2 regions of the Thermoanaerobacterium thermosaccharolyticum DSM 571 genome follow, and region 2 is predicted to be linked to the other one. Evidence: a T-box and tRNA genes for the amino acid it is inferred to sense, from the RefSeq annotation. Region 2 holds a T-box; the other holds one or more tRNA genes.
What was found. The T-box of region 2 lies ahead of leuS (leucine--tRNA ligase). A T-box ahead of a tRNA ligase gene usually reads a tRNA of that ligase, here a tRNA-Leu.

Region 1 (4,422 bases), 300 kb from region 2:
ATTGCAAAAAGGTGTTATAAGTAAAATGCCAATTAAAAGTTTTGTGGCTGCAGTTAGTGTAGGCATAGTTGGGGATAACAAGCTACTTGATTTATGCTATTTAGAAGACTGTAACGCACATGTGGATATGAATATAGTAATGACTGATAAAGGTGAGTTTATAGAGATACAGGGGACTGGAGAAGGTGGGCCTTTTTCCAAAGATGATTTTACAGAGCTTTTAGGACTTGCTGAAGATGGTCTTAATAAAATTATTGAAATACAGAAAGAAGCATTGGGAGATATATCATTAAAAATTGGAGTTGAAGAGGATGAAAATAGTTGTAGCAACTCACAACAAGCATAAGGTAGATGAAATAAGAGAATTTTTTAAAGACGACTTTGAAGTTTTGTCAGCGGATGATATTGGGTCATATGATGAAATAGAAGAAACTGGAGATACAATTGAGGAAAATGCACTTTTAAAGGCTAGATCTTTGGCAAATTTGACTGATTATATAGTAATTGCAGATGATACAGGCTTGTTTGTAGATTACTTAGATGGAAAACCAGGTGTATATTCCGCGAGATTTGCTGGTTCAAATGCAACATATGAAGATAACAATAGGAAACTTTTAAGACTTTTAGAAGGCGTACCAATTGAAAAGAGAAAAGCTACTTTTAGGACTGTTGTAGCATTGATTTATAAAGGTAAAGAAACTATAATAGAAGGAAAAGTAGAAGGTACGATTCTTGATAGTCCAAGAGGTCAATTTGGCTTTGGCTATGATCCAGTTTTCTTTGTAGATAAAGTAGGCAAGACTTTAGCTGAACTTACACTTGAAGAAAAAAATGAGGTAAGCCACAGGGCAAATGCTTTGAAAAAATTAAAAGAATATTTAAAAAATAATTTGGAGGATTTTAAATGAGATTATTTGTTACAAGTGATACGCACGGTATGATACAATCTGTTAGAAATATTCTTAAAAATCTTAAAAACATTGATTATATAATACATTTAGGTGATTATTACAGAGATGCGATAGAATTAAATAGAGAATTTGGAATTCCTACGCTATACGTCTATGGCAATTGTGATTTTGGTGATAAAGAAAAATATGAGAAGATAATCGATATTGACGGTAAAAGAATATTATTGACACACGGGCATAAGTATTATGTAAAGTTTGAAAAGAGTATTATAATAGAAAAAGCAAGGGAATATGGTGTTGATGCTGTCTTCTATGGTCATACCCACGTGCCATTGGTATACAATGATGGTGATATGATTGTATTAAACCCTGGTAGCCCATCAATGCCTCGAGAAGGCTCATCTAGGACTGTGTCTATTGTAAACATTGAAAATGGCATTATTGTGCCACAGCTTCTAAATATAGACGATATGGAGCAGTATATTGGGAATAAAAGAAGTGGTACAAAAAATTAGTTTTTTAGGTGTTGACAAAGATAAATATTCCTGATATAATTTAAAACTGTCAGAGCGATGAGGCACAAAGCAATGACAACTGTATATGCGGGTGTAGCTCAATGGTAGAGCCCCAGCCTTCCAAGCTGGTTACGTGGGTTCGATTCCCATCACCCGCTCCAATATGCGCCTGTAGCTCAGTTGGATAGAGCAACGGACTTCTAATCCGTGTGTCGGGAGTTCGAATCTCTTCAGGCGCACCATTTTTTGCGAAACATACTGAAATTTATAATATGGTGGGTATAGTTCAGTTGGCTAGAGCGCCAGATTGTGGCTCTGGAGGTCGTGGGTTCGAGTCCCACTACCCACCCCATTGATGGGATGTAGCCAAGTGGTAAGGCACCAGACTTTGACTCTGGCAGTTCGTAGGTTCGAATCCTGCCATCCCAGCCACCATGACCCATTAGCTCAGTCGGCAGAGCACCTGCCTTTTAAGCAGGGTGTCCCGCGTTCGAATCGCGGATGGGTCATTAAGCAAAAATTTAAAATAGTAATTTTTTAGAAAGAGAACAATCTGGCGTTAATGCGGGAGTGGCGGAATTGGCAGACGCGCTAGATTCAGGTTCTAGTGCCCAAAAGGCATATGGGTTCAAGTCCCTTCTCCCGCACCATATATCATGCGGACATAGCTCAGTTGGTAGAGCATCACCTTGCCAAGGTGAGGGTCGCGAGTTCGAGTCTCGTTGTCCGCTCCATAAAACGTGCGCCATTAGCTCAGTTGGTAGAGCAGCTGACTCTTAATCAGCGGGCCCTGGGTTCGAGTCCCTGATGGCGCACCAATAAAATAGCATATCTGAGGGTATGTGTCGTAAGATACATACCTTTTTTAATTGCGAATTTAAATAGGATTTTATTAATGTTATCTGTCTGTTTCTGATATGTATGAAAATGAATAAATGGGGTAATGTAGTTAGTTAATGTTGCGAAATATTTTAAGGCGTTGAAAAGTTTCTGTTTAATCATTTAAAGATAATTTCCTAGTATTGCAATGGGAAAATATTTAACAGCATTTATATTATATTGACTTTAGAATCTTTTAATAATATAATATGTAATAGGACGGTTGTCTGAATTAATTTAAAGAATGTTTTTATTTTTAATAATTACTATATTTCGTTCATGGTGCCTTAAATATTAACTATAAATAGTAAGGAGAATTTATATGGAGGGAAAAACAAATCAATCACAAAAAATATTAAATGCTGCATATAAATGTATTTCAACAAAAGGATATGCTAATGTATCATTAAGGGATATTGCAAATGAAGCAGGTGTTGTATTAAGCCAATTAAATTATTATTTTGGAAATAAAGAAGGTCTTTTTGCTGAAGTGATAAAAATGATGATAAATAAGTATTTACATGAAATAAATGAAGCTTTGGATATAGGAGAAACAGCTCGTGACAAAATGTCATCTCTTATTAAATTTTTTAAAGAAATGCTAAATAATAATCCTGAATTATTCAGACTATTATATGACTTAACTGGACTGGCTATATGGTCATCTTCTTTTAGTTCTTTATTAAGAAATTTGTTTAATGAAATATCAAATATGATAGAAGAAAAGATTTTAAATAAAAGCAATTTGAATGATAATGTAACAAATTATTCGTCAAAATCAGTAGCACGGATGATACTTGGAGCAATGTTCGGTACGGCAATACAAGTAATTTTGGACTCCGATGAAGGAGATATATCAGATGCGCTTAATGCTGTTCAGATTATTTTTGAGTAGAAAAATATACTGGAGGAAATATGAAAGGCTTTAATTTTTACAATTTAGCAAGAAGCACATTGCGTGTATTATTTAGATATGTATGGAAGCTGCAAATAATAGGGATTGAAAATATTCCAGCTAATGGACCGCTTATCATTGTTGCCAATCATTCCAGTCTGTTGGATGGACTGGTCATGGTTGCAGCTTTTAATTTTAGACTGACATTTTTTTCAGCAGCATATTTATTTGACGTTTTAGGGGTAGGATTTGTGTTGAAAAAAATAAAAGCTATTCCTGTAAGCACATATAGAAAGACAGTTAGCTCAAGAAGAACTGTAAAGGACGCATTGGATGTGTTAAAGAATAACGGTATCCTAATGATTTTTCCTGAAGGTGGTTTGTACAAAACAGATGAAATTGTAAATATAAAGTCTGGAGCATCATTTTTCTCTGTAAAAGCAAAAGTACCGGTATTACCTGTTGCTATAATTGGAACTAAAAATATTTTACCTAAAGGAAGTATTATTCCACGTACGGGGAAAATTATAATAAATGTTGGATGTATTATTAATCCTGCAGATGATATTGAAAGTATGTCATGTTTGGTTGTAAATAGTTTAAATAAATTGATGATTGGTGATGTGAAATGAGACCAAAAGTCGGGTTAATATTAGGTGGAGGGGCTGCAAGAGGATATGCACATCTTGGCGTGTTGAAAAAACTTGAAGAAAAAAATATTCCAATTGATTTTATTATAGGCACAAGTATTGGAGCTCTGATTGGTGCAATATATGCTTCAGGAAATGATTTGGAAAAGATAATTAAAGATGTGAGAGATATTAATTTTTTAAAACTTATTAAAATGTTAGATTTAAATATTCCGCAAAGAGGATTTATAAAAGGTGACAAAATAGAAAAATTTTTATCCAGTTATATGAAAAAAGATTTTGATGAACTCAAAATACCTCTTTATGCGATAGCAACAGACATTAAACAAGGTAGAGAAATAATATTTTCAAAAGGTTCAGTAATAAAGGCAGTAAGAGCGAGCATATCTATTCTTGTTGTATTTGAACCTGTAGAATTTCAAAATACTAAATTAGTTGATGGTTCAATTATCAATTTTGATGCAATAGATTTGGCTCTCAAATTAGGAGCAGATATAATTATAATTTCAGACGTAAGCTCAAATATAGATATTAGAATATTTAACAGGTCATTTTATAATTTCGTTAATAAC
Region 2 (4,422 bases):
TGAGACAGTATGCAAAGACTCTGGCGATTTACCGACAAATTTATGCAGACAAGATCCAAGAGGAGACAGAACTTATACAGAAATGTTTGCTGTCGGTACACAGCCAACGAATTATTGCACTGTACATGTGTCTGCAAAGATAAATACTCTGACTGGCAAATTGGCATCTGAATGGACACTGCCATTCCTTGTAAAAGAAAAAGTGTTTATAGATCCTCCAGGCAGAACAGCAAGGCAAAATGCGTACGCTGCTGATGGAAAATATGTTTTGCCGACAGAAGTAGATACAGAAAATCAAATTCAGCCAGGGGATAATCAGAGTGGAAATACTGATCAAAACGGCGATACAACAAATAGTGACAGCAGCAATACTGCACCAGCAAATGGTACAGAGCCCGGAACGACAACTGATAATGGAGGACAAAGCAACGGTTCTAGCAGCACCGATGGACAAAGTACAAACAGCGGAATGAATGGAAATCAAAAGAGCATTAGTGGGCAAACCAATTCCACCCCTAGCCAAAAGGGAATAGGAAATATAATAAACTCAATAATTGGCAATTAGGATTAAAAAAAGATGGCTATAACTAAGATGTAGCCGTCTTTTTTTAATTTTATCTTGTGTATATGTTTAAATTCATCCAGACATGCATATAGATATGAAATGAGGGAAAAATTATTGAAGGAATATTGGCATTCTTGTAGAAATATATAAGCAGGGGGCGTTAATAATGAAAAGTATTGATTATCTAAAAAAGCTTTCAAAATTTGAGCATCGTGGCTCGGCAACAAAAAATGAGAGAAAGGCTGCTGACTACATTGCTAATGAGCTTGAAGGTATGGGATACGAGGTGGTTAAGCAGGAATTTAAAACAACTCGTGACAATCTGTATATTTTGCCTCTTCAGTTTGGTATCCTCCTATTTATAATGGGCGCTGCATCATTTTTCTATGATAAATTTCTAAACGCATTAGAATTGATTATCTCCTTAATTTCGATAGGATTCTTGATTTTAGAACTAAGTGGAAAATCTTTTGAGACAAGCATAATGCCTAAACATAGCTCAAAAAACGTCATCACTAAATTTGAAAAAAGCGATAAAAAGAAGATAATTGTATCTGCACATATAGATACTCAAAAAGGAAGCTTGATGTTTAGCCCTAAAATCGTTGACAAACTGAAAATGATATATAATATCGGCTATTTGGGATTTGCACTGATACCTGTCGGCATAGTCTTTGGGCTGCTTCATCTTTATCTAATTTCATATATCGTTCTTGGAATTGGCCTTTTAATAACGTTTGCCATGATCGTATTTTTGCTGACATGCGAAATAGGTGGGAAATACACAAATGGTGCCAATGACAATGGTTCAGGAACATCCCTGGCTTTGGCAATAGCAGATTATTACATCAATAATAAAGAAAATTTTCCAGATGATGTTGAAGTGATTTTTCTCTTTACTGGAAGCGAGGAGACAGGAGAAAGGGGGATGAAATATTTCTTAAAAAGATATAAGAAGTTACTAAACAAAGATACACAGTTTATTGTGTTGGATAATCTTGGAGCTGGCAAGTTGACGTACCTTGAGGGAGAAGGAATGATATTCTATAAAAAAGCAGGTGAAATGCTCATAGATGTAGCTGATGAGATGAGGAAAGAATATCCTAATGGAGTAGTGCAGAAGATGAAAAATCTCCTTTTGCCCACTGACGCACTGCCTGTACTGGCTAATGGTTTTTGCGGTATAACGTTTATATCTATGGATGACAATGGCAGGATAAAAAATTATCACTGGTTCACAGATACTATAGACAACATAGATTCTAAATTATTGAGATATGAAGAGAGCTTTTTGATAGAATATGTTTTAAGAGTTTCAAAGAGGATAAGCAGCCAAATCAAGGAGGAAGCATTAAAAGTAGAGTAGGAGAATTCACTCCTACTCCTTTGCTTTATTAAAGTAGTTTTTCAGTATGAATATGAGTAATATGCCTATAATACCGCCTAATATAGCTGTTATAAGCTGCGGAAGTGTAAAAGCTGCAACGATCTTTTGCGGTACGTTGACATTAAACCAAGTCAGAATATATTTTACTGAAGCTGCCAGCCACAAGTATTTTACAACTGCACCTATCATCATACCTATTATGTTGTTTTTAACGGCTGAGAATAGTATTACGTACAGTGCATTTCCCATCATTATAAAAGGTATAAGTATAGGAAAATTCATGAGTCCGACTAGGAAAGCGATGATTGGTGTCAAAAGGCCTATTGATACACCTGACCAATTTCCGACAAAGTATGCAGAGATTATAAGCATCGCATTTACGATTGAGCCCGTTATAAGCTGCGGCATCTTGATAAACTGCACTATGATTGTAATTGCCAACAAGATAGCTGTCCGTGTTATGAATTTTGCATCAAACTTAAATGATGTAGCATTGTTTGCCATTGTAACACCTCCTATCATTCATTTATCAACTATATTTTACCATTGAAAATTAATTTTGTTAAGCAAATATCAATTGGAGTTTGTAATATCAAATAAGATGAATCTTGTAGATCATGTAAATGTGCTGTATACACGGGCTACAGCAAATCTTATGGCAGATGACCCTGTACGCCAGTGGTAAATTGCTTATTGATTATTGCATTTATACGATATTTGTAATAAAATACTATGTAAGTGTATATAGTAAATGCAATGATATGGAGTATTAGGATAAGATGTGTAAAAGAGAGCCTTTGTAAGGTGTGAAAAGGTACCATCGATTCTGAACTCGCCATTGAGCATGCATATCAAAAGTATGCACGGGAAGACCGTTATATAGTATAAGTGGGCTTATGTCAATAAGAGTGGTACCACGGAAGGTATGGCCTTTCGTCTCTTTTAGATGAAAGGTTTTTTTAATACTTAAAAATTTGATAGGAGTGAGATAATGACGTATTCAAGAGACATTGATAGAAAGTGGCAAAAGAAGTGGGAGGAGACGGAGTTATACAAGTTCAATCCTCAGAATATGGATAAAAAGCTTTACTGTCTTGAGATGTTTTCGTATCCATCTGGTGCAAAGCTTCATGCAGGACACTGGTATAACTACGGGCCTGCCGATTCATGGGCTAGGATGAAAAGGATGCAGGGTTATGAAGTTTTTCACCCTATGGGATTTGATGCATTTGGACTACCTGCAGAAAACTATGCCATAAAGACAGGCATACATCCTCAAGATTCGACGCTTCAAAACATAAAGACGATGGAAAGACAGCTTAAAGAGATGGGTGCCACATTTGACTGGGATTATGAGGTTATAACTTGTTTGCCAGACTACTACAAGTGGACACAGTGGGTATTTCTCCAACTGTACAAAAAAGGACTTGCATATAGAAAGAAAGCGCCTGTAAATTGGTGCCCCAGTTGCAAGACAGTCCTTGCAAATGAGCAGGTTGTGGAAGGAACTTGTGAAAGATGCGGGAGTGAAGTAACTAAGAAAGACTTGACGCAGTGGTTTTTAAAGATAACTGATTATGCAGAGGAGCTTTTAGAGAAGCTTGACGAGCTTGATTGGCCTGAAAAGACAAAGATGATGCAGAGAAATTGGATAGGAAAATCAGACGGCGCTGAAATAGAGTTTAAAGTTGACGGCAAAGACATATCGTTTAAAGTTTTTACAACAAGGGCAGATACCCTTTATGGTGTTACGTATGTTGTTTTGGCTCCAGAGAATGAAATTGTAGATCAAATTACAACTGATAAGTACAGAAGAAATGTAGAGGAATATAAGGAGTATGCAAGAAAGCAAAGCGAGATAGAGAGGCTTTCGACGGAAAAAGAGAAGACAGGCGTATTTACGGGAGCGTATGCTATTCATCCTATAACTGGAGAAAAACTTCCTATATGGATATCTGATTACGTACTTGCTACATACGGGACAGGCTGTGTTATGGCGGTTCCAGCCCATGACGAGAGGGACTACATGTTTGCAAAAAAGTACGATTTACCGATGAAGAGGGTTATAAAGGGAAGAGATGGAGTAGACGATTCTTTGCCATTTGTTGAATACGGCATTCTCGTAGATAGCGGAGATTTTACAGGAAGCAAATCTGAAGATGCAAGGATAGAAATAGTGAAGATGCTAGAGAAGGAAGGCAAGGGAAGCCTTAAAGTAAATTACAGGCTTAGGGACTGGCTTGTATCAAGACAAAGGTATTGGGGTGCTCCAATTCCAATAATTCATTGCGAGAAATGCGGTTTGGTACCTGTGCCTGAAGAAGACCTTCCGGTTCTTTTGCCGTATAATGTTGAATTTTCTCCAGACGGTGAGTCGCCGCTTAAAAAATCTGAGGAATTTATGAATACCACATGCCCTAAATGCGGCGGCAAGGCATTGAGAGATCCTGATACACTTGACACATTTGTT

Region 1: it encodes a tRNA-Leu, which carries the amino acid that the T-box ahead of leuS (leucine--tRNA ligase) is inferred to sense. The anticodon was not compared.

Annotation. Positions count from the first base shown of each region.
Region 1 is NC_014410.1:2,064,498-2,068,919, reverse strand. It holds gene rph (ribonuclease PH) at 1-346, shown strand, start outside; gene TTHE_RS10360 (XTP/dITP diphosphatase) at 312-908, shown strand; gene TTHE_RS10355 (metallophosphoesterase) at 905-1,426, shown strand; tRNA gene TTHE_RS10350 (tRNA-Gly) at 1,514-1,587, shown strand; tRNA gene TTHE_RS10345 (tRNA-Arg) at 1,592-1,668, shown strand; tRNA gene TTHE_RS10340 (tRNA-His) at 1,702-1,778, shown strand; tRNA gene TTHE_RS10335 (tRNA-Gln) at 1,783-1,858, shown strand; tRNA gene TTHE_RS10330 (tRNA-Lys) at 1,863-1,935, shown strand; tRNA gene TTHE_RS10325 (tRNA-Leu) at 1,991-2,076, shown strand; tRNA gene TTHE_RS10320 (tRNA-Gly) at 2,085-2,160, shown strand; tRNA gene TTHE_RS10315 (tRNA-Lys) at 2,169-2,244, shown strand; gene TTHE_RS10310 (TetR/AcrR family transcriptional regulator) at 2,628-3,200, shown strand; gene TTHE_RS10305 (lysophospholipid acyltransferase family protein) at 3,221-3,832, shown strand; gene TTHE_RS10300 (patatin-like phospholipase family protein) at 3,829-4,422, shown strand, end outside.
Region 2 is NC_014410.1:2,363,558-2,367,979, reverse strand. It holds gene TTHE_RS11775 (transglycosylase domain-containing protein) at 1-565, shown strand, start outside; gene TTHE_RS11770 (M28 family peptidase) at 732-1,931, shown strand; gene TTHE_RS11765 (ECF transporter S component) at 1,944-2,456, opposite strand; gene TTHE_RS14695 (YjgB family protein) at 2,512-2,637, shown strand; T-box leader at 2,700-2,896, shown strand; gene leuS (leucine--tRNA ligase) at 2,944-4,422, shown strand, end outside.